Regions from separate parts of the Sporosarcina sp. SAFN-010 genome, predicted to be linked through region 2. Evidence: a T-box and tRNA genes for the amino acid it is inferred to sense, from the RefSeq annotation. Region 2 holds a T-box; the other holds one or more tRNA genes.
The links. A T-box is a leader RNA that pairs with one kind of tRNA and senses whether it is charged. The one in region 2 lies ahead of alaS (alanine--tRNA ligase), so its partner is inferred to be a tRNA-Ala.

Region 1: it encodes a tRNA-Ala, which carries the amino acid that the T-box ahead of alaS (alanine--tRNA ligase) is inferred to sense. The anticodon was not compared.

Annotation. Positions count from the first base shown of each region.
Region 1 covers NZ_JBPFDS010000002.1:235,089-248,280, reverse strand. Annotated here, with positions in the region: gene ACR65F_RS04110 (GGDEF domain-containing protein) at 1-206, shown strand, start outside; gene ACR65F_RS04105 (glycosyltransferase family 2 protein) at 203-1,504, shown strand; gene ACR65F_RS04100 (sensor domain-containing protein) at 1,577-3,226, opposite strand; gene ACR65F_RS04095 (EamA family transporter) at 3,355-4,254, shown strand; gene ACR65F_RS04090 (ABC transporter ATP-binding protein) at 4,429-6,201, shown strand; gene ACR65F_RS04085 (ABC transporter ATP-binding protein) at 6,155-7,984, shown strand; gene ACR65F_RS04080 (YusW family protein) at 8,360-8,830, opposite strand; gene ACR65F_RS04075 (DUF2804 domain-containing protein) at 8,923-9,942, opposite strand; tRNA gene ACR65F_RS04070 (tRNA-Ala) at 10,066-10,137, shown strand; gene ACR65F_RS04065 (amidase domain-containing protein) at 10,231-10,716, shown strand; gene ACR65F_RS04060 (nitroreductase family protein) at 10,800-11,384, shown strand; gene ACR65F_RS04055 (dipeptidase) at 11,737-13,134, opposite strand.
Region 2 covers NZ_JBPFDS010000009.1:101,718-120,664, forward strand. Annotated here, with positions in the region: gene ACR65F_RS11700 (chemotaxis protein CheX) at 1-226, opposite strand, end outside; gene ACR65F_RS11705 (dynamin family protein) at 389-3,991, shown strand; gene ACR65F_RS11710 (sulfurtransferase) at 3,992-4,837, shown strand; gene ACR65F_RS11715 (metallophosphoesterase family protein) at 4,834-5,421, shown strand; gene ACR65F_RS11720 (ribonuclease HI family protein) at 5,430-5,819, opposite strand; gene ACR65F_RS11725 (zinc-finger domain-containing protein) at 5,897-6,085, shown strand; gene ACR65F_RS11730 (cold-shock protein) at 6,134-6,340, opposite strand; gene ACR65F_RS11735 (HD domain-containing protein) at 6,471-7,103, shown strand; gene ACR65F_RS11740 (transcription repressor NadR) at 7,129-7,665, opposite strand; gene ACR65F_RS11745 (replication-associated recombination protein A) at 7,694-8,980, opposite strand; gene cymR (cysteine metabolism transcriptional regulator CymR) at 9,116-9,538, shown strand; gene ACR65F_RS11755 (cysteine desulfurase family protein) at 9,552-10,700, shown strand; gene mnmA (tRNA 2-thiouridine(34) synthase MnmA) at 10,724-11,845, shown strand; gene ACR65F_RS11765 (tetratricopeptide repeat protein) at 11,859-12,536, shown strand; gene recD2 (SF1B family DNA helicase RecD2) at 12,551-15,061, shown strand; T-box leader at 15,105-15,311, shown strand; gene alaS (alanine--tRNA ligase) at 15,452-18,082, shown strand; gene ACR65F_RS11780 (IreB family regulatory phosphoprotein) at 18,167-18,439, shown strand; gene ruvX (Holliday junction resolvase RuvX) at 18,436-18,855, shown strand; gene ACR65F_RS11790 (DUF1292 domain-containing protein) at 18,865-18,947, shown strand, end outside.

The DNA of each region.
Region 1 (13,192 bases), on a different contig from region 2:
ATTATGATCTTGTAGGGCATTTTGATGACAAAACGATTGTTGTGTTATTGCAGAATATAAGTGATGAAGGATTCAAGATTGTCGAAGGACGGTTAAAAGAAGCAATGCAACGACAAATCGAAGAGGGTGCATTTGAGCAGATTAACTGGAACGTCCGTCAAATCGAAGGGGAGCATTCCATTGAAGAATTGTTGGTGATTCGATGAATAAGCGTCTTCTAATTCTGCTCAGCTTAGCTATCGTTTTTCTTATAGGTCTTGTCTTGGCGGCGATTTTAAATGTAAGAATCCTATTGTTTTTCACAACTGCTTTGTTTTTAACATTATTAGGTTACTACTCACTATTGACACTAGCGGGACTATACAATCGATTAAAGAGGCAGGAGATTCCGGAACTGGAGTCATATCCTGGCGTTGATATCTTAATTCCCGCGCATAACGAAGGAGTCGTTATCAAAGATACGATCGAAGCGATGACGGCACTTAATTATCCGGGAGATTTGCAAATATATGTGTTGAACGATAATTCGTCAGATGAAACCGGAGACATTGCAGGAGATTTTGCAACAACCTTCAAAAACGTCCACCATATTCAGGTACCACCTGGAGAACCGCGTGGGAAATCGCGTGTGCTCAACCATGGATTGAGTATTTCATCAAATAAATATTATTGCGTCTATGACGCGGATAATCAGCCTGATTCCGAAGCACTCATTAAGCTGGTTGCGACGGCTGAGAAAAACAAGCAGTCTGCAGGCGCTGTTGGCTACGTGAGGACGATTAACGAACAAAAGAATTGGCTGACCCGTATGATTTCAATTGAGTTTCAAGTGTTTCAATTGCTCATGCAATCGGGGCGTTGGCAGTTGTTTAAAACGGGCTCTTTGACAGGAACGAATATGCTCGTTAAACGCAGTGTTATAGAAGAACTGGGTGGATATGATCCATACGCCATTGCGGAGGACGCAGAACTGACACTTCGGATCACGAAGGCGGGATATTATTTACCGATTGTCCCTGATTCCATCACGTGGGAGCAGGAGCCTGAAACGCTAGGAGTCTACTTGAAACAACGTACACGTTGGTTGCAAGGGAACTTATACATTGTTGAAAAGACATTAACGGAACCGGGCTATTTCAAAGGGAAGTTACTCGTCCATTCGATTCACCAGTTACTTGTTTACGTAATCTTTTGGTTGTTCCTTATCATTTCGTATGTGTGGTTTGCTCTTGGAATCTTGGATATCTTCTATATCGAGTATACGTATCCATTGCTGTTCATCTGGTATCTAGCATACATCGTGTACACGACGCAGCTGTTTGCCGCCCAAGCGACACAACGGACCTTTACGCCACTCAATGTGTTCATCAGCGTCATCATGTATTTCACGTATGCTCAGCTATTTTCGTATTTGTTCGTGCGGAGCCTGATTTTGTATGTGAAAGCGAAAAAGAATCGCCAAGTGATTGGGTGGGATAAGACGCAACGATTCAAATCGAAATGACAACCTACTTCATAAAAAAGAGCAATTCCGCTTGCCTGGTGAGGGCGTTCGGAAAAGCTCTTTTTGTTAGGTTCATTTCAATAGAGTTTCTGCAGGCACAGGCGCACCGATGTAATAGCCTTGGACCGCGTCAATTCCCATCGTTTTTAGCAAGTCGTATTGTGCTTTATGTTCGACTCCCTCTGCGATTGTATAAAGACCCATCGACTTACTGAATTGGATCATCCCTTCAACAAGTTGCTGCGTTTTCGGATGCGTCAGCAGGCTGTTCATGTAAACTTTGTCAATTTTCACTTTTGAAATCGGCAAATGTTGCATATAGCGGAATGACGCATAGCCTGTACCAAAGTCATCGAGGATGAATTCAACACCAGCATCTTGTAATTCTTTCATCTGCTGAATGATGGATTGCTCTTCTTCAGCTTGGAACGCGAACTTCTCCGTGATTTCCAACTCAAGCTGATTGGGACGACAAGACGTTTCTTGCAGGATACTGAGAATGTTGTCTTTCATCGGGTTGTTGGAAAACTCACGAACGGATGTGTTAACTGAGACGTGGGGGTTACCTTCCTTCTCTTCCAACTTTACAGCTAATTGTGCTGCTTCGGTTAGTACATACGCACCGATATTGGCAATTAGCCCATTTGCTTCTGCAATTGGAATAAGCTCATCGGGTGTTACAGTGCCAAGCTCGTCGTCTTCCCATCTTACAAGTGCTTCGTAGACCGAGATTTTCTCTGAAGCAATGTCATATTGTGGCTGATAGACGACTTGCAACGCGTTATGGTCAAGTGCGGTTAACAATTTACGATTAATGAGAGAACGGCGGTCAAGCACCTTGTGAGAGGAAGCGGACAAAGAAACAATTTTACCGCCGCCTTGCTGCCGGACTTCCTCCAACGTCATTGCGGATGCTTCGATCAAATTCACAAAGCTTTTTTGGTCTTCTGGGTAGCGTGCAATCCCGCCGCTTATCGAAAGAGGCAATGCTTCGTTGCCCACATAGATAGGCTGTTGCTCGAGGAACTCCAAGAATCCTTGGACGTACCAGTCGCCAAAAGGTGTCAGTATAACAAATTGACTACCCCCGACACGTGCAATGGGATTATCTTGGAAGTAGCGTTTTAGACGGTTTGCAAAGGCTTGAGTGAGCTCTGTTTCAGCTGTTCCCGCCTGAAGTTCTTTAAGTGTGTAATAATGATCGATGGACAAATAGACAAACGAGAAACTTTTTTCTTCTTTGATCATTTCATTTACAAGGACTTCTAACTTATGGCGACTCATTAAGCCAGTTTCTACATCGATGAAGGCAATCTGTTCGAGACGCTCTTTCAAATGTACTTCTTCGGTAATATCCAGTTCAAGGAACATAGTGCTTTCTAGCATACCATCCTCTGTCATGGAAGGGACGGCGAGTAAATTCGTATAGTACGTCTCACCCGAGCGTTTCAGCTTTTGAGCAGTACCGAACCAGGTTTTACCTTCTTTGAGCTGTTCCCAAATCATATGGATAGCATCTTGTGCTTGCTTGGATTCATCAAACATTTGCCAAATGGTTTTACCTAAAATTCGTTTAGGCGTCCAGTTACTCACGTTCAGAAAATTTTTATTTACCGAAATTACGAGACCTTCAGCATCAGTTCGGGTTACCATATAGTAATGATCGAGACTGCGACGGATATCGGGTAAGCCTAGATCATTCTGTTCTCGTGAGATGGTCATGCCGCGTTCCCCTTTCAACTAGTTCATAAGACTAGTATATAGGAAAACTAAGAACTTTTCACCTATAAATGAAAATAAAAATAGAGTAATTTGATATAGGTAGACTTTATAGAAATGAAGGTGGATTAATGGAACGGATAAAAGGACTAGCGATGATTATTATCGGAGCATCATTATGGGGACTATCAGGTCCGATGATGGAATGGACGCTTGAGCATAGTAAGATGTCCGTTTCATTTTTGCTGACAGTTCGACTACTCATAGCGGGATTGTTGCTACTTGCTTATTTGAAAATTAAAGGAAAACAAGTGACACGACCTTGGCGCCAAAAAGTATGGGCACGCCAAATGCTGATATTCGGAGTTGTAGGTATGCTAGGTGTCCAGTTTTCATTCACTTCAGCAATCGCACAGAGTAATGCAGTTATTGCAACACTGTTCCAATTCCTATCGCCAATCTACGTCATCCTATTCGTTTCGATACGGCAGCGATTCGTCCCGCCTGTAGCGCAAATCATCGGCATGTTTGTCACATTAGGTGGCCTATTCCTCTTGCTGACAAATGGCTCGTTATCCGGGTTCAGTTTAAGTCCGAGTGCTGTATTCTGGGGAGTTGCAGTAGGATTCGCATTTACATTCTATACGCTTTATCCAGTTCGTCTCATGCAGGAATGGGGCGTCTTGCTATCAATCGGTTGGGCGATGGTTATCGGAGGAGCCGCATTGCTGATTACGAACCCTGTCATGATGATTCGGGATTTCCAATATTTGTTTGACTGGAAAATTGCAATGATGTTGCTTGGAATCATCGTCGTGGGTACGGTGGCTTTCTTGCTGTTCCTCGCTAGCATGAAGTTCATATCTCCGATTGAAACAAGTATTCTCTCAAGTTTCGAACCGCTGACGGCGATGATCGTATCAGTTATCTGGCTCGGTGCCGTTCTTGGCGTTTGGCAACTTACGGGTGCTGTCGTGATGCTGCTTGGGGTTACAGGAATCTCCATTGCCGGGGGACGAGTGAAAACGTAATCTATTAGAACGCTCTCTTTTGAGAGTGTTTTTTTTATCAATTCTTTAAAAATCAGCAGGATTTCTGAGGTTCAGATAATTCTGTTCAATCGCTATACAGTCATTCAGGAATATGGCATACTAAGAATAATTAACTAATTCGATAAACGAAACAGTTCAGGAAGGACAATGCCGATGAAAACTGTATTTTCCTATGCAAAGCCATATAAATGGCCAATAGTAATTGCACTTATTTTAATGTTAATCGAGTTAAGTGTGGAGCTTATTCAGCCGCTCCTTATAGCAAAAATAATCGACGACGGGATTACAGTTGGTGATCGAGAGACAATTATTCTTTACGGAAGTATCATGATGGGACTCGCGCTTCTTGCGTTAGTATCAGGTGTCACAAACTCGTTCTTCGCTGCCCACGCGGCGCAAGGTTTTGGATACGATTTGAGACAGGCGTTATTTAAACAAATTCAAGCATTCTCCATGTCGACATTTTTACGTTTTCCGACGTCCTCACTCATTACACGACTGACAAGTGACGTCACGATGGCGCAAAACATTTTGTTCATGGGTCTCAGGATTTTGCTACGGGCGCCGCTCGTCGTAATTGGAAGTTTAGTGATGGCGATGCTCGTTAACGTGAAGCTCGCTTCGTTTTTGTTGATAGGAATTCCTTTTCTATGTGTCTTTTTGTTTGTTATGGCTCGAAAAGGAGTTGGCTACTTTTCTGATGTTCAGCGTCGCTTGGATCGAGTGAATCGAGTCATTCAGGAAAATCTTCAAGCTGTCCGTCTGATTAAAGCGTATTTACGAGGTGTGTATGAAGGTAGCCGTTTCTCGAAGGTCGCAGATTTATTAAGAAAAGATACAGTGAAAGCGTTTCGGATGATGGAACTCATTATGCCGATTTTACTACTCATCATGAATGGTAGTTTAATGCTGGTTTTATGGTTCGGAGTCGGGGTCGTTCGTGCAGGTGATGCCCAAGTCGGGGAAATTGTTGCAATTGTGAACTACGCATTCCGTATTACAGGCGGATTCTCGATGTTTTCATTCCTCATTGTTGCGTTCTCAAGAGCTCAAGCGTCTTCTGTACGGATGGAAGAAGTGTTGCTTGCAGATGACGATCGTGAAATCATCATTCCTGGAAATTCAGAAAGTGAAGAAGAAAGCCGTGGAGCCTTGGCCTTTAATAATGTTACTTTCCATTATCCTGGTCATCCGGAACAAGTGCTATCGAACGTTTCCTTCACTATTAATCCAGGAGAGAAAATTGCCGTCATGGGAGCGACTGGGTCTGGGAAGTCGACGATGTTGAACTTAATCCCACGCATTTTCACCGCAACTTCTGGTGAAATTCTACTCGATGGTAAGAATATTGAAGATTGGCCGCTAGAAGAGCTCCGCAATGCAATCGGCCTCGTGCCGCAGCAGTCGGTCCTCTTTACAGGAACAATTCGAGAAAACTTAGCGTGGGGCGACCCGGAAGCACGGGCAGACGAATTAGAAGCTGCAGCTGAAAAGGCTCAAATCCATGCTTCGATTCAGCGTTTCCCAGCAAACTACGAGACGCGCGTCGGGCAAAAAGGTGTCAACTTATCGGGTGGTCAAAAACAGCGCTTATCCATTGCGCGGGCGCTTGTCCGAAAGCCCGCGATTTTGCTGCTAGACGACAGTACGAGTGCGCTCGATGTGAAAACGGAGAATGCCCTATGGGAAGCGTTGGAAGGCGAACGTGCCACGATGATTGTCATCACGCAAAAAATTCATACTGCTCAAGGCGCCGATCGCATTCTTTTGCTGGATGAAGGAAAAGTGGCGGCGTACGGTACGCACGATCAGCTCATGAATCAGTCGACATTGTATCGGAAAATAGCTGAATCCCAGTTGGATGAGGAGGTGGTGGACGATGGTGAACAACGTGAGGAAGCCCTTCGGTTACGAACCGATCATTAAGCGGGAAGATTTGAAAAAAGGTACGAAGCGTAAGAAAGAAGAAGTGGGTGACTGGAAGCAGGCATTGCTCAACGTGTGGCGTCTCGTAGATGAACAACGTGGGCTACTCATAACAGTGTTAGTCCTAGTGTTTGCCAGCTCCGGACTCACGCTACTTGGTCCTTTTCTAATCGGGCAGACCATTGATAATTTCATCATTCCGATGAAAACTGATGGACTTGCGATGCAAATTGGCTTGTTGCTATCAATTTACGCGGGGACGTCACTGACGATGTACTTCCAGAACTTCTGGATGGTCGGCATTGCTCAAAATACGGTCTATAAGTTAAGAGCGGGCTTATTTAATCATTTGCAGAAATTGCCTGTTTCCTTTTTTGATAAGCGTCAGCACGGTGAGCTCATGAGCCGAATGACGAACGACATTGAAAATATTAGCCAGACGTTGAATTCATCGTTCATCCAAGTATTTTCGAGTATATTAACGCTTGGTGGAACTCTTGCGGTCATGCTCTACCTTAGTCCACTTCTTACTTTACTAACGATGACGATCGTTCCAGTCATGTTTATCGCGATGCGATGGATCACTCGTCGTACTGGAATTCTTTTTAAGGAACAGCAACGCGCAATCGGTGAGTTGAACGGAATGATTGAAGAAACGATGTCCGGACAGCGAATTGTAAAAGCTTTCTCTCAAGAAGAACGGATGAAGGAAGAGTTTGCTGCGAAAAGTGATCGATTGAAACGAACTGGGTTTTGGGCATTGACGTATTCAGGTTTCATCCCGAAAGTGATGAATATGTTGAACAATGCGGCGTTTGCTATTGTAGCGGGAGTTGGAGGATTGCTGGCGTTACGGGGTGACGGGATAGTGACAATCGGTACAATAGTTATATTCGCAGAGTATGCACGTCAATTCACGCGTCCGTTGAACGATTTAGCCAACCAATTCAATACGGTCCTATCCGCGATTGCAGGTGCTGAACGAGTATTTTCAATTATGGGGGAAGATGTGGAACGGGACGCAGCAGAGTCGAATGGAGATATCCAGCTTAGAGGGAATGTCGAATTTCGCAACGTAACCTTTGGCTATGCACCCGAAACGGATGGTTACACGGTGGAGGATGTCTCGTTGTGCGTGAAAGCGGGAGAGACCGCTGCGCTCCTTGGTGCGACAGGTGCTGGGAAAACGACGCTTGTTCAATTGATTGCCCGATTCTACGAAGTGGATAAGGGAACGATTTTGATAGATGGCATTCCGATTGACGAGCTTCCACGCGCAACATTACGCAATCAAACGGCATTTGTTTTGCAGGATCCGTTCTTGTTTGAGTCGTCGGTGAGAGAAAACATTCGATATGGGAAACTCGATGCAACAGATGAAGAGATTGAAGAAGCAGCGAAAAAAGCGAACGCTCATGAATTTATTAGCCGTCTGGAAGAAGGGTACGATACGTTGCTCTCAGCGGATGGGAGCGAAATTTCGCAAGGGCAGAAGCAATTGCTGTCCATTGCGCGTGCATTTGTGGCGGATCCAGTATTGTTGTTGCTGGACGAAGCAACGAGCAGTATTGACACGGTCACAGAACTAGAAATTCAAGCTGCACTTGAAAAGCTCATGGAAGGTCGTACGAGTTTCGTCATTGCCCACCGCCTCAATACGGTGAAAAAGGCCGATATCATTTATGTAATGGATCAAGGTAAGCTGATCGAGTCTGGTAGCCAATCAGAGTTGATTGGTCAAAAGGGCTTGTATTATACGATGTTGCAACAATCTAAGCTATAACACCGAGGCGCTCCCCAATTAGCGGGAGCGTTTTTTTTATGTGGAATGTGCTCTGAAGGGAGGAATGCTCTCAATTGGTACTGATCCTGCCCGTTCACCTCGGAGAACCCGATCGTTCTGCGTCCGAACCCGCCCGTTTCCATGAGGAACTTGCTCATTTCCGCGGCAACCAACCTTCTTTAGTCCGGATCTAAGCTCGCGACCAATCCATCTCCTTCTAATTCAAAACCAAACCTGATTGGTGTGCTCCGCTCCGCTGCACATTTAGGGAAGGGAAGTGGGCATTACCACTCCAACCCGTCCAATAAACTGGATCCTTACCCCGAACTTGCTAAAACAAAAAAACCACCAAATCGGTGGTTTTCAATCAACAATTTACTGTTTATCTTCAAATTTCAAATTTGTACCATCGTCAAACTCGATATCCAGTTTAAACTTTGAATACAAGTCAATCTGGAAGTACTCTAAAATTTTCTCACGGGCTTCTTCACCAGACATTTCATGTTGAAAATTTAAAGCGATGAACATCTTATCCAGCTCATCCATCGCTTTGGCACCTTCTAAGTCGATGTTTGTCAATATGTTTTGGTACTCCGGATCGAAATTCTTCTCTACCTTATACTCCGCATCGATGGCGTCTTGGTTATCGACGTCGATCTCCAATTCGAATTTGTTGAAACCGTAGGCATCACCGTTATCACGGTCGCCACCTTCTTTTGACTCCTCCGTGACAATGTCTGCTTCTTCCCGATTGTCTTGGTTGGCATTTTTACCCGAATTGCCGCACGCGCTGACAAATAGGACGCTCGCAAACACAACAGACCCCATTGCTACAAGCTTATTCAACGTCTCACGTCCTCTCTGAATAGTTCGATTGCTTTGATACTACTGTACCTTTTTCCAAACGAATTTAAACGAAAGTGGGCAGAAAAGTAGTTTTACCACTTAGCCTGAAACGCCTCACAAGAACCTAATATGCGGCGAACAGCTAACCGTTCACCAGAATCCAACCGAACTTTCCCGTTGAAGTAGCCGAACATTTGAGTGAAATCCGCTTTTAATCCCCTTCGGTGAGAACTCGCTTCGCGTTCGAAAAAAGGAGTGAAGGTCAAGTCTACGCAATCTGTGAACTTAGTATGGATTGTCCACGGTTCCATCATACGCTCAGGATTAAAAGAAAAAATCACATCTTCATGAATTTTAGTCATTACACCATCGACGAATACAGCATTTTCGGTCAACCCCGTACCATCTGTCCACTTGCCACCGAGGTTCAATCCGATACGGCGACCTCCTGATCGTTGTGAAGCCATTGCCCAATTCCACTCCGTCATTTTGGGCCATACACCACGTGTATAGTTTAATACCGTAAAACTATAATCCGGATTGAATTCATACCGTTTATCTCCAATCTTTAAAAAACCGGAAGTCGGTAGCGTGTGATGCTTTGCAGTGAATTGAAAGGTATTCCGGTTTTTCGGAACGACAACATTCAATGACTGATCCTCTGAAGGGTGGCTAATATGGAGATCGGCATGCAACGTTTCGTTATCAAACTCAGGGATGGAAACAGATAAATGCGTCTCCTCATTGGTATAGCTAGCATGTATGGAAAGGCGGTTATCTAAAAAATTAATATCTGTAAGTACGTGTTCAGGCATCTTTATATGACGTGCAAAGGGCAAGGCAATCCTTTTTTCAAAAAAACGTTCCGTCTCATAATCCAGGAAATAGACAAGACACACAGCACCGATGTCAAAATGAGCGATGGTCGCAGTGAACAAGACTTCTTCTCCATAGACGGTCCACGTATTCCACTTCTTTTTATTGGGGAACTGTCCCTTCAGATTACTTTGGACGATCGGCTTCTGAGCAAAGCCAATCGCTTCAGGATTCAATAACCCCTTGCTGTCACAAAGCGAAACTGGCGAAGTCAGTTCGCGTTCTGCATGTTGCATAAGCCGTCCTCCTAAACATTGTCTTCTAACGCACATGTTGCTATACTTTTAATTGTATCAGATTAAGGCTGAATTAGCGTTATTCAGCAACGCCGATACCCAACAAATATTTCCAGAAAGAACGGGGCATTAGTTCAGCGGGAGAATACTTCGCTGGCAGCGAAGGGGTCACCGGTTCGAATCCGGTATGCTCCATAGTTGAGCGTCCGCTTAGCGGGCGTTTTTTATGTACAATTTTAAGGATGAAAACCTAGCCACCCACATAGAATAGGGTGAGGAGGCGAATCGATGTATGACCGCGAAGCTGCAGTCTGGTATGCGGACAAATGGTGGGATGGGCGAAATCCGCAGTACCCCTCATTCGATGTCGATTGTACAAATTTCATTTCACAATGCTTGCGTGCAGGCGGGGCACCGATGCATGGCATTCCCGTACGAGATCGTGGTTGGTGGATTACGAATTCAAACTGGAGTTTTAGTTGGTCAGTAGCCCATTCACTACGATGGTACTTAGGAGGTTCAACGAGAGGACTGACTGCCTATCAAGTGCAATCAGCTGAAGAGCTGAACCTAGGTGATGTCATTTTATATGACTTCCAAGGAGATGGCCGCTTTGATCATTCAACGATTGTGACTGCTAAAGACGGCACGTCACCACTCGTCAATGCTCATACCTACGATGTGCAAAGAAGAAGTTGGGATTACAAGGATTCCTACGCCTATCGACCAAACGCCAAATACATTTTCTTTCGAATAAACGATGAATTTTCTTAACTAATAAATCATGATGGAAAATATAAACCAATTATTGAAATGATGTATACTGAAGAATATCAATGACAAAAGGGGATACAACAATGGATGAACAAGCACTATCAGTAAGAGACGCAATTATTTCTCGCCGCTCCATCAAGAGCTTTAACGGACAGCCTGTTGAACAAAGCGAAATTGACGATATTTTAGAAGATGCAATTTGGGCTCCCAATCATGGAAACCGTAATCCATGGCGTTTCGTACTCGCTGCAGAAGACAACTACGAGCAATTTTTAGACGTCCTGCGCGAGTTCGGTGTACCGAAATGGAAAGAGTTGTCGGATGAAGCCCTTGAAAAACAAATGAGCAAATATACTAGTGCAAGCGCGGCAATGTTTGTCATCGTTCCAGAAGATGCACGACAAAAACAACGTTTAGAAGACTTTGCGGCGGCCAGTACGATGATACAAAATATTCAATTGCTCGCCTGGGACAAAGGAATAGGAACGTGCTGGAAAACACCAGGATTCCTAGATGACCCTAAGTTCCGAGTAGCCTTAGGCGTCCAGCCAGGAGAACGAATCATTAGCATGCTTCAGTTTGGTCACTTTGATGAATTACCAAAAACAAAGCCACGTACGCCGGTTGAAGACATCGTCACGTATTGGCAAGCTGAGCCAACTGAATAATCGAGCACCTCTTCCTTTTTGATGGAAGAGGTTTTTTTGTGGTTGGTCAAATTATCGTGGCATCCGATGGGGAGAGGTAGTTTAACCTCTACTTCACTTTCTTCATCCAGTCAAAAGGGGCAATCGGAAAGATGCATGGGGATATCGGCAATATGGCGCGTGAAATCAGCATTATGGAGTAAGGAATCGGCACTATGAGACAAAGAATCGGTACTATCAATGAATTAATCAGCAACGAGACACAATTCAAGTTGCAATAGTAAGTAAATGGAAGACGTATTGCCAATCATACCCCTTTATCCAACTAAAAATCCCCCTATCGCGAACAATCGCAATAGGGGGATTAAGAATCTTATTTCTTCAACTCATCTTTAGATAAGGTAGAAAGTTCTTGGTAATAGTCACCAAGCACGCGCAATCCTTTGTCGAAGTTCTCAAGTGTTAAGTGTTCGTTTGGTCCGTGTAAGTTCTCTGTTTCAAGACCGAAGCCCATGAGGACAACTGGTAAACCGAGAATTTCATCGAAGTCGGCAACAATTGGAATCGATCCGCCGCCGCGTGTATACACAGTTGGCACGTTGTACACTTTCTCGTAAGAACGGCTTGCTGCTGTAAGTGCTGGATGGTCGAACGGTGTGATGAATGGACGTCCCTGGTCAAACGGCGTGACCGTCACTTTAACACCTTCAGGCTTATGCTTATCAACATGTGCTTTCAATTTTTCAACGATCTCCGCTGGGTCTTGATCCGGAACAAGGCGGCATGTAATTTTAGCACCCGCTTCTGCAGGCAACACGGTCTTGATACCTTCACCGCTGAAACCACCGAAAACGCCGTTCACTTCAAGAGTCGGGCGGGCAGATGTACGTTCTAGGAACGAATAGCCTGACTCGCCAAACAGCTCAGAAGCACCGATTTCTTGTTTAAGTGCTTCTTCGTCGAAGTTGAGGTCTTTGTATGCTTGACGCTCCTCTTCGCTTAAATTGCGAACATTATCATAAAATCCGTCAACTGCAATCGTTCCTTCTTGGTCATGGAATGACGCCAAAATTTCTGCAACTGCATGAATCGGGTTTTGGATACCACCACCGTATACGCCTGAGTGCAAGTCGCTCTTAGCACCGTAGACGTCAATTTGTACACCGCTCAATCCTCGAAGTGCGTAACAAATTGCAGGTTGACCTGGAGCGTGAAGGGCTGTATCCGAAATGACAATCGTATCTGCTGCGAGCTTTTCTTTATGGTCTTTAATGAATGGAACAAGGTTCGGACTTCCAACTTCTTCTTCACCTTCAATGATGAACTTCACGTTAAGTGGAAGTTTGCCATCCAACTGCATCAATGCTTCAACCGCTTTTACGTGCATGAACACTTGTCCTTTGTCGTCAGTCGATCCACGAGCGAACATTTTATCATCACGGATTTCTGGCTCGAATGGCGCGCTTTCCCATAGGTGCAATGGGTCAACAGGTTGTACGTCATAGTGACCGTAAATGAGGATCGTCGGTTGACCTTCTGCATGAAGCCAGTCAGCGTAAACGACCGGATGCCCGGCAGTAGGTTCGATGGAGATGTTTTCAAGTCCTGCTTCTTTGAACGAATTTGATAACCATTCCGCAGCTTTTTGCATATCGGCTTTGTGCTCAGATAAGGCACTGATGCTCGGAATACTCAAAAATTCCTTCATCTCATTCAGATGCGTATCGCGATTCTTTTCAAAGTACTCATTCAATTGGTCAAGCGTTGCCATGAAATTACCCCTTTTCGTTTTCGTATGGATAAATGCGAGGTTGCAGCTAGGAAAGCCC
Region 2 (18,947 bases):
TGCCAAACATTGCTTCGCCAATTTGTGAAATTGTCGATTCGTTTGTATCGATAATAAGTCGTCCGCGTACGTCACCAAGCAGTGCAATAAGTACACTTAGTTCTTTTTGTTCATATGGCTGTGTGGTAAGAGAAGGTGGGAGAACGTCGAATTTAACAGGGATAACTGTAGTTAGAGATTGGATTGTACTATTCAATATATGTTGGATTGTTTTTGCATCAGTCATTTAGACACCCCTTTAGCAGGTAATAATAGTCCAATGATACCACCCGGGTCGTCAATTGTATAGAGTATTTCTATAATTAAAAACGTAGAATATATGAATAGAGTGTGAACAATAAATAATGGTATGATAGACAAAGTTCTAGCAGAAGGGATCGAAGTGTTTATGACTCAGCATAAAGATTTTTTAGACGAAACCGCAGTTCTTGGTCTTCTTTGTCAAGAAGATGGGGATCAGGAAAGGTTTCAAAAAGCTACAATGCTTGCGAAGAAATTAGTGAAAGATGACTACACCATTGCATTTGCGGGTCATTTTTCAGCAGGTAAATCATCGATGATCAATGCACTGACAGGAGAGGATCTGTTGCCATCTAGTCCTATTCCGACAAGCGCAAATATCGTTAAAATACATAAGGATGAAGAGGACTTTGCAATCGTACATCGACAAGATGGGACTTCCGTTAAAGTTATTGGGGAAGGATTCTCACAAGCTGTTAAAAAGATGAGCAAAGAAGGGGCATCCATTGCTTCATTGGAAATTGGACATACAGCATCAAAACTTCCCTTAGGGATTTCTGTGATGGATACACCTGGTGTCGACTCAACAGATGATGCCCACAGGTTGTCGACTGAATCTGCTCTCCATTTAGCAGATGTGGTGTTCTATACGATGGACTACAACCACGTGCAGTCTGAATTGAATTTCCGGTTCACCAAAGAACTGATGCGCTATAATCCGAATGTCTATTTAATCGTCAACCAAATTGACAAACACCGTTCTAATGAGTTGTCATTCGATGAATTCAAGGAATCTGTCCGGCACTCGTTTTCTCTTTGGGGTGTTAAGCCGAAAGGGATTTTTTTTACGTCACTCAAACAGCGTGATTTAGAAGGTAATGACTTTGACGCAGTGAAGGAGATCGTAAATGGCTCGATTGAGCACCGTGATGAACACTTTGATCGGAATGCGCAAAATGCTCTCACGCAGTTAACTGCAGAGCATATTGACTTTTTAAAAGAAGAGATTAAAGAAACAATTGATACTCATCCTGAGATTGCGGATGAAGAATGGTCTGAAACTAATGAACTTGAACTAGAAGCTGAAGAGCTTCACATGCGACTATCACTCATGCAAGGAGATGCTTTCCATCTGCACTTCGAGAAAGAGCGAAAAGAACTTTTACAAAGTGCTACCCTGACTCCTTATGAAACGAGAGAGTTGCTAAAAGAGTATTTAGAGTCGCAAACGAGTCATTTTAAAGTCGGTCTTTTCTTTAGTGCCAAAAAGACACAGGAAGAACGCGATCGGAGACTTCAGACGCTTAGTGAGTCATTAGAAAAGTTAGCCCATACTCAAATTGAGATACATCTTCGATCACTTATGAAAAACGTACTGAAACAAGCTGGCTTGTTAACCGATGAACGATCATTGGAAATCGATGAGATGGATCTGGCATTCCGTTTCAGCGAGATAGCTTCTACTTTGACAACGCCGGATATTTTGACTGGCGAGCTGATTTTAAATGCGGCAAGTCAAATGCGTGAAGCGGTCCTGAACGTTTACAAGAGGAAAACAGATGATTGGAAAGTCCGGGTATCAGATGTGGCGAAGCGTGAAGGAGAGAGTGCTTCCGTACGATTGCAAAAAGAACTTAACGATTTAGAGCTGAAGTTAGCCGCAATCCGCCTCGTCAAATCACGTACTACAAACCTTCAATTATTTGAATCTGGTCAGCAACATGAATGGTCGAAAGAGGAACTAGCCTCATTGGATCGATTAAAAGAAGAATGGAGAGCTCAATCTGAGCCTGAAATCCTCGATGTACAACAACAGCAAGAAACTGAAGTAATCCAGGAGCAAACTAAGCAAGATCTCAGCGTTCAGGAACAAAATGAGGAAATGTTCAATGGGGATCATGAACTCATCGTCAAGCGTGCGCAACAAGTGGCAGATGAAGTAGTTCACATTCCAGGGTTTAAAGAGCTCTCTGTATACTTGAAATCTAAATCGAAAAGGTTGGAACAGCAAGAGTTTACAGTCGCATTGTTTGGAGCGTTCAGTGCAGGGAAATCATCTTTCTCAAATGCGTTGCTTGGCGAAGCGGTATTACCTGTTTCTCCAAATCCGACAACTGCAGCCATTAACCGGATCCGACCGACTTCTGACGTACATGCTGATGGAACGGCGGATATTCACTTTAAAGCGCGTGAGCAATTGACTCAAGATACAGTGGACGCATTCGCAATGCTTGGTTTATCCATTTCAACACTTGAAGAAGCTTTTAAACGTGCAGAAGAAGCATTACAACTAGAACTAGTTGAAGAATCACTTCATATCCATAAATCGTTTATACGTGCATTCCAAGCAGGCTACCCAACATATCGTGATATGCTTGGCACTGTCTTGACTGCCGAGCGAGATGAATTCGTCCGCTTTGTAGCCGAAGAGGAACGCAGTTGTTTTGTCGAGTCAATCGACTTATATTATGACTGCGAACTGACACGCCAAGGGATTACCTTAGTAGATACTCCAGGCGCCGATTCGATAAATGCCCGACATACAGACGTAGCGTTTGAGTATATTAAAAATGCCGATGCGATTTTGTTTATCACTTATTATAATCATGCATTTTCACGCGCGGACCGTGAGTTTTTAATCCAGCTTGGACGTGTGAAAGATGCGTTTGAAATGGACAAGATGTTCTTTGTAGTCAATGCGATCGACTTGGCTGCAAATGAGGAGGAAGCACAGGAAGTAAAAGGATTTGTAGCAGAGGAACTTGTGAAATTCGGAATTCGAAACCCACGCGTTCATGGAATCTCTAGCTTGCAAGCACTTGAAGCAAAGCAACAAGGTGAAACCGAGTCGAAAATGAATGCCTTTGAAACTCGTTTTTATTCGTTTTTAGAAAATGATTTAAATGCATTAGCCGTTCAAGCATTGGATGAAGAGACTACGAAAACGGTCGAACGTCTAGCTGACCTCATTGATCGAACTGAGAAAAATCGTGAGCGGAAAGCAGAACGATTAGAGGAACTTACTGTTTTTGAACAACGTGTAAAGGAACATTATAGTTCAAGTTTTGCACCAGTTCTTAAAAAAGCCGTTGAAGAAGAGTTGAGGGAACTTATTTTCTACATCCATCAACGAGTATTTCTTAGATTCCCCGATTTCTTCAAAGAAGGCTATACACCGTCGTTATTTGTTCGTCACCAAGCTTCAGAAGCACTTCGTTTAGCACTAGAAGAAACCATAGGAATGACAGGCTTTGACTTTGCACAAGAACTTAAAGTGACAAATTTACGAATGCTGACGTTTATGAAGAAACAAGTTGATGCACGACAACGGACTGAACAGCGTTGGCTAGCTGAAATGGATAGTGCGCTGTCTCCTTCTCCGTTCGATTCAAAGGATGCAGAAATGCTAAAATTTGTTGCTCCATTCGAACAGATAGAACGATATAGTGCAGTGAATCGACACTTTAAGAATGCGAAGTCGTTCTTTGAAAAAGGTGATCGGAACGCGCTTCAAGAGCAATTGACAGAACTACTGAAGAAAGATGCTACAACCTATTTAGAGCAAGAACAGCACCGTTTAGGAGAATGGACCAACAATTGGATTGACGATTCTGCAGCCGCATTGACTGATCATTTATTAACAGAAACGTTGGCTCAACTAGAAGGTGAACGGAGTCTTTTGGAAAGTCATGAGCAGCTGTCTGAGTGGCGGACGATCTATGGACAACTTCAACAGAAGGAGCTGGTTTAAGTGAATGTATTCAAATCTATGGTGGCACAAAATAGTGACCAACCGCGTAAATGGATTGATGCACGATTCTCTCTTCAAGATCCTGGAATGGGAGTGAATCTCTATAGTCAAAGTCACATTCAACATGCAATCCATTGGGATCTTGAAAAAGATTTGTCGGATATGCAAAAAAGTGGCGGACGGCATCCTCTACCTGATCACGAAACATTAACTGAGCTATACCGCAAGAGTGGTCTCCATTTGGAGGACGAAATCATCATTTACGATAATGGAGGAGAGCCATTCGCTGCTCGTGCATGGTGGATGTTGCAATATGGAGGATTTAAAAATGTGTACATTTCTCTGGAAGGCTATAAGGAGCTTGTAGAATCTGGCTTTCCAACAGATGCCGGTGTTGTGACTCCTGAACGCTCAACAGTAGAACCAGAGTGGAATGAATCCATTTTAGCGTCAAAAGAAGATGTGAAGAACCTAGTGCAAGCAAATGGTGAGAACTTACTGCTAGATGCAAGGGCAGCCGCACGTTACCGTGGAGAGCATGAACCACTGGATGCAATAGCAGGTCACATTCCAGGAGCACAAAACTTTGACTGGGCCCAGTTAACTAAGAATGGACGCTTTGAAACGTCGGGTGAGGCAGTTAATGGATTAGAAAAGATGGCCAATCATGAACAAGCGATTACCGTCTATTGTGGGAGTGGTGTGACTGCAGCACCTCTTTACGCCATGCTGACGGAAAAAGGGTATTCTAATGTCAGGTTATATGCAGGAAGTTATAGTGATTGGATTTCTGGTGGAGACCTAGCGGTTGAAACAGGAGCTTTTAAAAAGGATGATTCGCTGTGAAGGTAGCATTTATTAGTGATATCCACTCCTCTTTAGACGAATTGAAAATGGTGCTTGAGCAAATTGAAAAGGTAGCTCCGGATGCAAAGATAGTCGGTGTTGGAGATTTGTTCGAATGCACAATTGGTAAGAAAAAACTGGATGGGACGACCTATCCGCTACTCAGCGAGGTCATGCTCAATCCAGTTGGGTTCGAACAACTTCTTGACTTTCCTTCAATCAGAGGGAATCAGGAAGAGCGGATCCTCCTCATTTCCCGGTCAACTGATCCGTTATTGCAAATGATTTCTCAACTACCGGAACGAATGAGAATCGGTGATGCTTTGCTTATTCACGGTCACCAATGGCCGTACAATGAGTTGCCTCCACAAGAGGTGACGCAAGGTGAACCTCTTGTGGTACACGGTCATACACACAAATCATCTTGGACTGTAGAAGGTGAGGAGCAGAAGTTTCAATTCTTTGAGCCGATCGAGCTTCCTCAGAAATCCGTGACGGTAAACGTAGGTTCAGTTGTCGATAACAAAGAATGGGTGTTATATAATGACGGTGAACGAAAAGTGACATTTATGAAAGTTGAATAGGAAGAGATTCATCGCTGCTTATGAATCGCTTGGCGAGCGAGCGCATCTGCTGCCCGATTCGTATCATCTGCAATCCATTTGATGAAAAAGTACTCGAAGTTCTTTGTGAGCTCGAGTACTTTTTTTAAGTGGGGTTTATACAGGTCATTTTTCACGAATTCTTTTTCTACGGCTTGCACCACGAGTTGAGAATCACTTTTGACAGAAAGAATTCCAGACGTTAACTTAGTAGCTTCCTCTAGTCCTCTTATGAGCGCTAGAAACTCCGCTGAATGGTTATCACACGGTGGAATCGGTTCTGAGAGCTTAATGGAGTGACCTTCGCCTGTAATATAAATACCAATCCCGCTTTTTCCGGGGTTTCCTGCACTTGCGCCGTCTGTATATAATTCAATCATGTGAATGCGCCTCCTGTTTAGTTGCATCCTTACGTAAGAAAACTTACAATTACTTTAAGGTCTGATGGGAGTGACTTATGAAAAAAACTACTGTTATTTCTGAAATTGATGAACTACTTGATATGTATTGTGAAGGATGTCTAGTGAAAAAGCATTTGACACAAGAGCGTGGTAAGACGGAAGCACACAAGTTTTGTATACGGGAATGCACTGTGGGCGACCAACTTCGCTTTCTTGGGTCTGAAATGAATAAATTAATGAAATAAGATCCCACTGATTAGATCAGAGGGATCTTTACATATAATGACGAGCGATCATCGGTCGGTCGAAGAAACATTTGCCGCTTGAGGACCACGATTACCTTCTATAATTTCAAAAGAGACATTTTGTCCCTCATCCAGCGTTTTGAATCCTTCTGCTGTGATGCCTGTGAAATGGACGAAAACATCTTGTCCGTCATCCGCTTCAATGAAACCGTACCCTTTTTCATTACTGAACCATTTGACTTTACCGTGGTACATAATTATTCCTCCTCGGCGTTAGATGTCTTCCCATTTAAAACATGGTTAAGTTTACTATACCGCAACCTTTTATGAAGGTCAAACGCACTATCAGATTTTTGGAAAATATAAAAAAGGTGTGATCTTGAAAATGACATACAGTGAACAGTGTGCGATAGTAACGCAAGAAATATACAAAAAATTTGATGCCAGTCATGATTTTGACCATATTTTACGAGTTTTGCAAAATGCCTATGAAATTATGGAAGAAATGGACGGCGTGAATCGGACAGCGGTCGAGTTGGCGGTCTATCTGCATGATGTTGATGATCCAAAGTATGCAGAAGTCACCGGTACTTCCGCTGCGGAAATATTGAAGGACTTAGCTGTGCCGCAAGATCTTACTGAACTCGTATTAGCTACAATTGAATCAGTATCATTCAGCGGTGGCAATTCAAAAGAAATAGATTCTCCTGAAGGTGCCATCGTTCGGGACGCAGATCGATTGGATGCTATCGGAGCTATTGGTATTGCACGCACTTTTGCTTATGGCGGTGCGAAAGGCCGTAAAATATATGACCCGACAGAGAGTATACGCACAAGCATGTCAGAACATGACTACCGATCGAAAAAAACGGCTTCCGTTACACATTTTCATGAAAAATTATTTTTGTTAAAAGATTTAATGGTCACAGAACGAGGAAAACAACTTGCAGAAAATCGTCATCAATTCATGAAACAATTTGTTCGACAATTGGAAATTGAAACAGGTCTATCCTTATAAAGCCGAATGCATAAAAAAACAGGCATCACTCAACGAGGATGCCTGCTTTTCTTAATGCTTCAAAAGCTTGATCGAGCTGTTTTTCACTATCTGCCATCACGGTATGTAAGTGTGTAAAGTCGTCAGATAGAGCAGATAGATAGGCAGCATTCGATGCTGTAATCTTGTCGAGGAATTCTTTCACTTCCATGCGATTCGCAACCATAATTGAGGCAGTTAAGTCACCATATACAGGATGTTCCACCCGAACGTCTTTAACAGTCACACCGTGATCCACGAAAATAGTCAGTTCCTCTTCGGTTTGGTGTGCAGCATGCTGACACACCACAATTCGTTCGATTTGGCCAGCACTTTCGGGGTCATTCATGTATAAATATCCTCTACTTGTTGCAACAATCGGTTCATCCACAGCTTTCAACAAATTAATGTCTCCAACTACTATTTGCCTACTGACTCCTGTGCGTTCGCCGATCTCTTTTCCTGTCATAGGTGTATCGGCTTGTTTCAATAGCTCGAGAATTTGGACTCTACGTGCTTCGCTTGCTGTCTGGTTTGTTGACATGCATCCGTCATCTCCCTTAACTTATCGTTCACTTTTTCTTTCTGAACTCTTTTAATCGTTCATAAATAGCTGCCGATTTTTTCTCTTCACCTGCTAAAACAGGCGTGTAAAATTGGAGGTTAGCGATGGAGTCCGGCAAATACGACTGATTTACCCAACCACCGAAAGAGCCAATCGGGTGATCGTGTGGGTAGATGTATCCGCCATGTCCTAACTTTTCAGCGCCAGCATAATGTGTATCACGCAAATGCATTGGGATATCACCGGTTTTCCCTTGGTGAATCGCAGCAATGGCAGCATCTAATGCCTTGTAAGCGGAGTTGGATTTGGAAGCGAGACACATTTCGATGACAGCATTCGCGAGTGGAATTCGTGCTTCAGGCAACCCCAATCGGATGGCGGCATCCGTTGCAGCAGCTACATGTGGACCGACTTCTGGTGCAGCAAGCCCTACATCTTCATAAGCCATTACAAGCAGCCTGCGATTGACAGAGACCAAATCTCCAACTTCGAGTAAGTGTGCTAAATAATAAAGTGCAGCATCCGTATCGCTGCCTCTGACGGATTTTTGCAAAGCAGATAGCAAATTATAATGATGAGAACCGTTTTTATCACCAAAAACCCCAACTCGTCCAATCAAGTTATCAATCAGCCAATCCTCGATAATGACTTTTCCATCTTCTTCGTCTGATGCAGAAATAAGTGATTCGAGTAATGTTAGTGCTTTACGAGCATCCCCATTGACTCCTTCAGCAATTTTTTCGATTTGCCCATCTGAAATCTCAATTTGCTGCTTCCCAAGTCCACGGGTTTCGTCGTTTAGCGCTCTATCTAGCAAGACGAGTAAATCTTCTTTTTCAAGCCTCTGCAACTGTAGAATTTCACCACATCTGGAGCGGATGGCTGGGTTGACATCATGAAATGGATTTTCTGTTGTTGCACCTATCAATACAACCGATCCATTTTCAACGTGCGGTAAGAGAGTATCTTGCTGGAGTTTGTTAAAACGATGGATTTCATCTAAAAACAAAATGACTTTCCCAGTGATTCTAGCTTCGTCTACAACACGTTCAATATCTTTTTTTCCTGAAGTCGTTGCGTTTAATGGAATGAATGTTAAATCCGTAGAGCCTGCAATCGCGTAGGCAAGAGAAGTTTTTCCAATACCCGGCTCTCCGTAAAGTAACATTGAGGGTACGTGTCCATTTGTAATCATCCGATAAAGCGCCGTGTCTTGGCCGATGACGTGCTGTTGACCAGCAATTTCGTCAATCGTGCGCGGTCGCATTCTAAATGCTAGAGGTTCGTTGTGCATGGTATCCCTACTTCCATTCAAAAGTGTTCTAGAGATAAGTATACATGTGCAGTAGCTTGAAGTCATTTCAAGGAAGCCGAGTGTTCGAATATGATATACTATCGGAAGCAATTTCAAAAAAAGGGACGATGTCTTATGAGAATATCAACAAAAGGAAGATACGGACTAACCATTATTGTCGAACTTGGCAAACGATACGGAGAAGGTCCAGTTCCGTTACGGAAAATAGCGGAAGAACAGACACTGTCAGAAGCGTATTTGGAACAACTTATCCCATTGCTTCGAAATGGTGGTCTGGTGAAGAGTATCAGAGGGGCTTATGGTGGGTACAAACTGTCAAAAGAACCTTGTGAAATGACGGCAGGGGATGTCATCCGTCTTCTTGAAGGTCCGATCCAACTAGTAGAAGGACTTGAAGAATCTGATATTCCACAACAATCGCTTTGGATGAAAATCAGCGAGGCTGTTCGGGAAGTACTAGACACAACAACAATCGAGGACTTAATACAATCTGAAAGAAACCAACCTAAATCAGACGGTTATATGTTTTATATTTAAAGGAGTTAAAAGCATGAAAACACCTATCTATTTAGATCACGCAGCGACAACACCTATACGGCCTGAAGTCGCAGATATATATATGGAAACGATGCAAACAGTTCCTGGAAACCCTTCCAGTGTACACAGTCATGGGAGAGCTGCGAGAAAGAGTGTGGACGATGCGCGGCAACAACTTGCTCGCTCAATTCATGCTGAACCGAGTGAAATCATTTTAACTTCAGGTGGGACGGAAGCGGATAACTTGGCCGTCACTGGAACTGCAATGAGTAGAAGACATCTCGGAAAACATATTATTACCACGACGATTGAGCACCATGCGGTATTAACAACGTGTGAAGCGCTTGAAAAAAGTGGGTTTGACGTGACGTATTTGCCGGTGGACCGCAATGGGCAAGTGACTGTTCAACAAGTTACTGAAGCACTGCGTGAGGATACAATCCTCGTTACAATCATGTATGGCAATAACGAAGTGGGCACAATTCAACCAATCGGAGAAATAGGCGAACTGTTAAAAGATCATCAAACACTGTTCCATACAGATGCTGTCCAAGCTTATGGAGTTCTTCCTATCAATGTGAACGAGTTACATGTTGACTTATTGTCGGTTTCATCCCACAAAGTGAACGGTCCGAAAGGCGTTGGTTTCCTTTATCAGCGTAAAGGGGTAGACTCCTTTCCAATTATGCATGGAGGTTCACAGGAACGTAAACGTAGGGCGGGAACTGAAAATGTTCCTGCAATCGTTGCATTCGCAAAAGCTGTCCAACTTTCTGCTGATGAACAACTTGAAAATGCGGTACGCTATACGTCGTATCAAACGATTATGAGGGAATCGTTCCAACAGTCGGCGGTAGCATATGAACCGACTATTGAAGAAGGGACGCCAGTGCTTCCACATATTTTCAATGTTTACCTTCCGGGAACAGATATTGAATCTTTGCTCGTCAATTTAGATTTAGAAGGCGTATCCGTGTCCAGCGGTTCTGCTTGTACAGCAGGTTCATTAGAGCCTTCTCACGTTTTGCTTGCGATGTTCGGAGAAAAATCACCACGTCTTAGAAGTTCTGTCCGTTTCAGTTTTGGATATGGTTTATCAGAAGAAGATATACAACAAGCGGCTGAACGGATCGCACTCATCGTCAAACGTACAGTGAAATAACACCTAAAAGGAATGAATGATAAATGAGAATAGATAAAGCAAAAAAAGATACAAGAGTCGTAGTAGGGATGTCAGGTGGCGTAGACTCGTCTGTCGCTGCCTATCTGTTGAAGCAAGAAGGCTATGAAGTCATAGGGATCTTTATGAAAAACTGGGATGACACGGATGAGTTTGGTGTTTGCACAGCAACCGAGGATTACGAAGATGTCATTAGCGTATGTAACCAAATTGGTATTCCTTATTATGCAGTCAATTTTGAACAACAATATTGGGATAAAGTATTTACGTACTTTTTGGATGAATACAAAGCAGGTAGAACGCCGAATCCAGATGTAATGTGTAACAAAGAAATTAAGTTCAAAGCATTTTTAGAGCATGCGATGAATCTTGGGGCAGACTTCCTAGCAACAGGACACTACGCCCGGATTGCTGAAACGGAAGATGGCGTTGCTATGCTTCGTGGTGTAGATACGAATAAGGATCAGACGTATTTCTTGAACCAACTGAACCAAGAACAATTGTCTAAAGTTATGTTTCCAATCGGTGACATGGAAAAGAGTCGTGTTCGTGAAATTGCGGAAGAAGCAGGTCTTGCTACGGCTAAGAAAAAAGACTCTACAGGTATTTGTTTCATTGGGGAAAGAAACTTCAAAGAGTTTCTCTCTAATTATTTACCAGCTCAACAAGGTGATATGAAAACGATGACGGGTGAGAAACAAGGTCGTCACGACGGGTTGATGTATTATACAATCGGACAACGTCACGGTCTTGGTATCGGCGGTTCTGGAGAGCCTTGGTTCGTGATTGGGAAAGATCTTAAATCCAATACATTATTGGTTGGACAAGGCTTCCACCACGATGCGCTCTATTCGGAAAGTTTAACAGCGACTGAAGTGAGTTTCACAACTGCACGGACTTTACCTGAAGAGTTCAAATGCACAGCTAAATTCAGATACCGCCAAGCAGATACGGGTGTCTCTGTTAAAATGACAGGACCGACAACTGCTGAAGTTGTATTTGACACTCCGGTACGTGCAATTACACCAGGTCAAGCTGTCGTCTTTTACGATGGCGATGAATGCCTTGGCGGGGGAACCATCGATACAGTCATTAAAAATGGAAAAACACTCGACTATGTCGGATAAGGGAGAACTAAAAATGGGACACAATGAACAAGCGATAGAAGCATTACAAGCAGGGAACTTTGAAAAAGCAGTGGAAGAATTCATTAAAGCAGCAGAAGAATCTCCTGACGATCCGGTCGGTTATGTAAATGTCGGGAACGTATTCGCATCCATTGGGGATATTGAAAAAGCAGAACCGTTTTTCCAAAAAGCACTCACGCTAGACGGCGAAATGGGAACAGCCTATTACGGGTTAGCCAACCTTTACTTTAACCAAGATCGTTATGACGAAGCAACAACGCTCTACGAAAAAGCAATTTCATGCGGTGTTCAAGAAGCAGACGCCTATTTCATGTTAGGGAAAAGTTTGGAAAGAGCAGAAAAAGGTCGCTTGGCACTACCTTATTTACAAAGGGCGCTTGAACTAGCTCCTGAAGATCTTGAAATTCGCCTGTCTTATGGGATTTTGCTAGCGAACGAAGGTGTCTATGATCTAGCTGAAGACCAATTCAAATCGATCATAGAAGAAGAACCAGAGAACTCTGACGCTCACTTTAACCTAGGGTTCTTATATGCAGTTTCTACAGAAGACAAAGATCAGGCTCTACATCATTTAGAACGTGCATACACGATTGACCCAGAACATGTCCAGGCCAGATATATCTACGACATGATTCAAATGGGGGAAGAAAACGAATCCGCTGACGAGTGAGGTGACGCTAGACTATGGAAAAAACCGATTCAGCAGTTCAAGAAGAACCTTTTTTAATTGGCAGAGCGGTCGTGACGATTTTCCATAACCCTGATAGTTTGTTTACGATTGCTAAACTGAAAGTGCGGAAAACAAATTGTTCGTTTGAAGGAAAAGAAATTGTCGTCAAAGGGAACTTTCCAAAACTATCCGAAGAAGAAGAGTATCGGTTTACGGGGAGACTCATAAATCACGCAACATATGGTCAGCAATTTGATGTAAAAACGTTTCAAAAAGAATTGCCTGCAACTGAAACAGGGTTAATCCACTACCTTTCAGGAGATATGTTTCCTGGGATTGGGCGGAAAACTGCTGAAACGATTATCAACCATCTCGGTCCTGATGCGATTCGTAAGATAATGGAAAACGAAGGTGTCTTGGATGAAATTCCTCGCCTCAACGCGGAAAAGAAAGAGACGCTCGTTTCTGTCCTCCGGGATAATCTCGGCTTGGAACGGACCATCGTCAAATTAAATGAGTGGGGATTTGGACCTCAAGTTGCAATGAGGATTTATCAAACGTATAGGGAAGAGACGATTGAAAAGCTGACTGAGAACCCTTACCGTCTCATTGAAGATGTGGAAGGGGTCGGATTTCAGCGAGCGGACGAACTCGGAAGGCAACTAGGAATTACAGGTACACATACATCGCGGATCCAGGCTGCGATCCTGCATACGATCAATACTGGGATTCTATCGAGTGGTCATGTGTACTTGGAAGCCGTTCAAGTGTTACCGGAAGTCAAACGGTTGTTGGAATCCAGTCAACCTGAGGAAATCCCTTTCAAATTAATATCCACCGCCATAATTGAACTAGTAGAGGAAAGCCGGTTGAGTGCAGAACAGCGTAAACTCTATTTACCCTCATTGTATTTTTCAGAACTAGGAATCGCTTCGAAAATGGAACGGATTTTGGATCAAGATCGGGAAAATACATTCCCGTCTTCAGAAATAAGAAAAGCAATTGGTGAAACGGAAGAACATCTAGAAGTCAACTATGCGGAAACGCAAATTGCTGCGATTGAACAAGCCCTCAATTCTCCGGCTATGATATTAACGGGTGGGCCCGGGACCGGTAAAACTACTGTAGTAAGAGGTCTTGTTGAAGTTTACGCAGAGTTACATGGCCTGACACTCGATCCGAAAGAGTACGCGAAAAAAGAAGAGCCATTTCCGATCATTTTGGCGGCTCCTACAGGGCGTGCGGCGAAAAGGCTCTCTGAATCCACTGGACTGCCCGCGATGACGATACATCGACTTCTCGGCTTTACGGGGCAAGAGAAAGAAGAAGAAACCGAGCGAGAAATCAAAGCTAGACTTGTTATTATTGATGAGGCGTCGATGCTCGATACGTGGCTTGCCCATCAGCTTTTGAAAGCAATCGATGATGACGCTCAGATCCTGTTTGTCGGAGACCAGGATCAGCTTCCTTCTGTTGGTCCTGGTCAAGTGTTACGTGACTTTTTAGAGTCAGGAACAATTCCCGTCGTCGAGCTGACTGAAATTTATCGGCAAAGTGCGGGATCTACAATCATTGAACTGGCTCACGCTATCAAAAAGTCCGAACCACTTGGCGATTTGGCGATGAAAACATCAGATCGCTCATTCATCCGTACTGATGCAGACCAAGTAACAACAGTTGTAAGCCAGATTGTTAAAAATGCGTTAACGAAAGGTCAAGCCATTAAAGATATTCAAGTGCTTGCCCCTATGTACAAAGGTCCTGCGGGTATCGATGCGTTAAACACCATGATTCAGGAGATGGTGAATCCAGCTTCTGCAGGTCGCAAGGAAGTCACATTCGGAGATATTATTTACCGAATTGGCGACCGCGTGCTTCAACTCGTCAATCAGCCTGAAAGTAATGTGTTCAATGGTGATATGGGTGAAGTGATTGCAATCTTAAAAGCCAAGGAAACAATCGAGAAAAAAGATCTGATGGTTGTCTCGTTTGATGGGATTGAAGTGACATATGAACGGTCGGATCTGAATCAGCTAACTCTGGCTTACTGTTGTTCTATCCATAAGTCACAGGGTAGTGAATTTCCTACGGTTATCATGCCTGTTGTTCGTAGCCATCGGAAAATGTTACGTCGCAATTTGCTTTACACAGGGATTACTCGAGCCAAAAACTTTCTTATTCTATGCGGTAGTCCAAACGAATTTGCGGAAGGCATCGCCCGGATGGACGAGCGTGAACGGCAGACTACTCTTAAAGAACGGCTGCGCGGTGAAAGCTTGGAGTCTGTTGCATCCGAGTCACCTAAAACTGAGACAACTATCTCTGCTCGAGTAGAATCGCCTAATACATCGGATGCTTTGACTGGTGCATCCACTCAAACAGATCCAGCTGTTGCAACCTCGGAAGTTGTCCAAACCCATAAGGAACTGCCGCATATCCTATCAATTGAAACGATATTAGATGTGGACCCAATGGTGGGGATGAATGGTGAGAGCCCCTATGATTTTATGGGAAGTGTGGATTGACAACACTTTCCGACTTCCTTATAATCCAAGTATAGCTTGAATACAAAACACATTGATGGAGAAAGTATGCATGATGGCGTGTGGAAAGAGAGGTTCCCCTTGGCTGAAAGGGAACTCACACAATGAGTGCTGAAAGCTGCTCCGGAGTGCGGGTGAACCCCGCCGTATGCCGCGTTATGGCAACTCAAGATGCCGGAGTCTACGTTTTCGGCAATGAGGGTGGTACCGCGAATAACACTTCGTCCCTTTCCAGGGGCGGAGTTTTTTTATTTTCAGCTAGGTACATTAATAGTCTCGATGTACCCTTAAGACAAATGCTTTCAGCTGTAATCAATAGAATTACTTGCACCTAATTTTTTATGAAAGCTTATAACCAAGGAGGAATAGATGATGAAATCACTTACAGCATCTGAAATACGTAGTTTATTTTTAGATTACTTTAAAGCAAAAGGGCACAGTGTCGAGCCATCAGCACCACTAGTTCCAATTGACGACGCTTCTCTACTATGGATCAATAGCGGTGTCGCGACGCTTAAGAAATACTTCGATGGACGAGTTGTTCCTGAAAATCCAAGAATCGTCAACGCTCAAAAGTCAATCCGTACGAACGATATCGAAAACGTCGGAAAAACTGCTCGCCATCATACTTTCTTTGAAATGCTCGGTAACTTTTCAATCGGGGACTACTTCAAAGAAGAAGCTATCCTGTATGCATGGGAGTTCCTAACACATCCAGATTGGATTGGGTTCAATCCAGAGTTGCTATCCATCACGATCCATCCTGAAGATGAAGAAGCATACACGATTTGGAAAGATAAAGTCGGCTTACCTGAAGAACGTATTATTCGTCTAGAAGGAAACTTCTGGGATATCGGTGAAGGACCAAGCGGACCGAACTCTGAAATCTTCTACGATCGCGGACCTTCATATGGAGACGACTTCTCTGACCCTGAACTATACCCAGGTGGAGAAAACGACCGCTACTTGGAAATCTGGAACTTAGTGTTCTCGGAATTCAACCATAATCCAGATCATACGTATACACCGCTACCGAAGAAAAACATTGATACTGGAATGGGTCTGGAGCGGATGGCATCTGTATTACAAGAAGTTCCGACTAACTTCGATACGGACCTTTTCTTGCCAATTATTAACGCGGTGGAAAAAGTTTCGGGTGAAACGTATGGTAAAGACGAAATAAAAGATACAGCGTTCAAAGTGATTGCGGATCATATCCGTACCGTTGCGTTTGCTATCGGAGATGGTGCGCTTCCTTCAAATGAAGGCAGAGGATATGTACTCAGACGACTATTACGTCGTGCCGTTCGATTTGCGAAGCAGCTCGGCATCGATCGTCCATTCATGTATGATCTTGTTCCCGTTGTTGCCGACAAGATGGAAGATTTCTATCCACAAGTAAAAGTAAAACAGGAATTCATCATGAAAGTAGTTAAAAACGAAGAAGATCGATTCCATGAAACATTGGCGGAAGGTATGAGCATGTTAAGTGGAATTCTTGAGAAAGCGAAATCTACAGAACAGCCTACTGTTTCTGGTGCAGACGCATTCCGACTTTATGACACTTACGGATTCCCGTTTGAATTGACGGAAGAATTTGCTGAAGAAGCAGGCGTAGCTGTTGATGAAGCTGGTTTCCATAACGAAATGGAAGCTCAACGGAAGCGTGCAAGAAGCGCTCGACAAGACGTTGACTCCATGCACGTTCAGTCAGGTGTACTTGGCGATATCCATGAGTCAAGTGAATTCATTGGTTATGAGCAACTAGAAAGTGAATCGAAAATTGTTGTCCTCTTAAAAGATGGTGAAATTGTTGAGCGTGCAACAATAGAAGACGAAATTCAATTCATTCTTGACCGAACTCCGTTTTATGCAGAAAGTGGGGGTCAAATCGCAGATAAAGGGATGATTGCAAATGATTCATTTTCTGCGGAGGTGTTGTCTGTTAAAAAAGCGCCAAATGGCCAGCATTTGCATACAGCGATTGTCCGTTCAGGTGAAGTGACACCCGTGACGTTTGTACGTGCACAAGTAAATAAGCCTGATCGCGCCCTTACTGTGAAAAATCATACGGCAACACACTTATTGCACAAAGCTTTGAAAACAGTACTGGGAGAGCATGTCAACCAAGCAGGTTCTTATGTAGGACCAGATCGCCTTCGTTTTGACTTCTCGCACTTCGGGCAAGTTACAAAAGAAGAGCTAGAACAAGTCGAACAGATCGTGAACGAAAAGATTTGGGAAGATATCGCGGTTTCAATTGAACAAAAAGGGATAGAAGAAGCGAAGGAAATGGGCGCAATGGCGTTGTTTGGAGAAAAATATGGTGACGTTGTGCGCGTAGTATCGGTCGGGGACTACTCACTAGAGTTATGTGGTGGATGTCACGTACATTCAAGTGGCGAAATCGGCGTCTTCAAAATCGAATCCGAGAGCGGTATCGGAGCAGGAACTCGACGCATTGAAGCGGTGACAGCAAAACAAGCGTATCGTTCATTTAAGGAAGAGGAAGCAATTTTAATTGAAGCTTCATCACTGATGAAGTCCAATCCGAAAGAGCTTGCAACAAAAACGGCATCTTTCCTTGGTGATTTCAAAGATTTGCAACGTGAAAATGATTCATTATCTGCAAAACTAGGGAATAGCCAGTTGACGGATGTGTTAGCAAACGCAAAACAGATTGACGATATGACAGTCATAGCTGCACGTGTCGATACAAAAGATAATAATGCACTGCGTCAAATGATTGATGAGCTAAAACAAAAGATAGAAAAAGGTGTGATTGTTTTAGGTGCGGCTTCTGAGGGAAAAGTTATGCTTGCGGCAGGAGTTACCGAAGACTTGAAAGGTGAACAGCATGCAGGGAAAATTGTTAGCCATGTGGCGTCATTATGCGGTGGTAAAGGCGGGGGCCGTCCAGATATGGCAATGGCTGGAGCAAAAGACGTCTCAAAACTTGATGAAGCGCTACTTTCCGTGTATGATTATGTCAAATCTGTTTAACTGAATCCGGCTTCCAAATTTGTGGCTTGTGAGGGTCATAGTATTGGTTAGCCGATCGGACAAATTGAAAGCGGGGTGTCGATTGTGAATTCATATGACAAAACGATGAAGTTCAATTTTCCTGAGGAATCGATGGAGCAAGAGGTCAAACAGGTGATGCTCCACGTGTACAAGGCTTTAGAGGAAAAAGGATACAACCCCATTAATCAGCTTGTGGGCTACTTGCTCTCAGGTGATCCTGCTTATATCCCACGCCATGAGGATGCACGTAATATGGTCCGTAAATTGGAGCGGGATGAAATTTTGGAGGAACTCGTGAAGTTCTATATCCGTGAAAACGGAGGCAGTAAGAAGTGAGAGCGATGGGCTTAGATGTAGGATCTAAAACAGTCGGCGTCGCAGTTAGCGATGCCATGGGTTGGACAGCTCAAGGAATTGAAACTGTCCAAATTGACGAAGAATCGGGTAATTTAGGTATGAAACGTATAAAAGAACTTGTTAAAGAGTATAACGTCAGTTCTTTTGTTGTCGGTCATCCTAAAAACATGAATAACTCGATTGGTCCTCGAGCAGAGGCTTCTGAGAGATACGCCCAGTTGCTAGAAGAAAAATTTAATATGCCTGCAATCCTTTGGGATGAACGGATGACTACAATGGCCGCAGAACGGATGTTAATCGAAGCGGACGTAAGTCGTAAAAAACGAAAGACTGTTATTGATAAGATGGCAGCAGTCATGATTCTTCAAGGATATCTTGACTCAAAAACTACATGAGGTGATCAAATGGAACACGGTATGGAAACAATGACAATTGTAGATGAAAAAGGACAAGAACATGTATGTGAGGTAATCTTCACATTCGAATC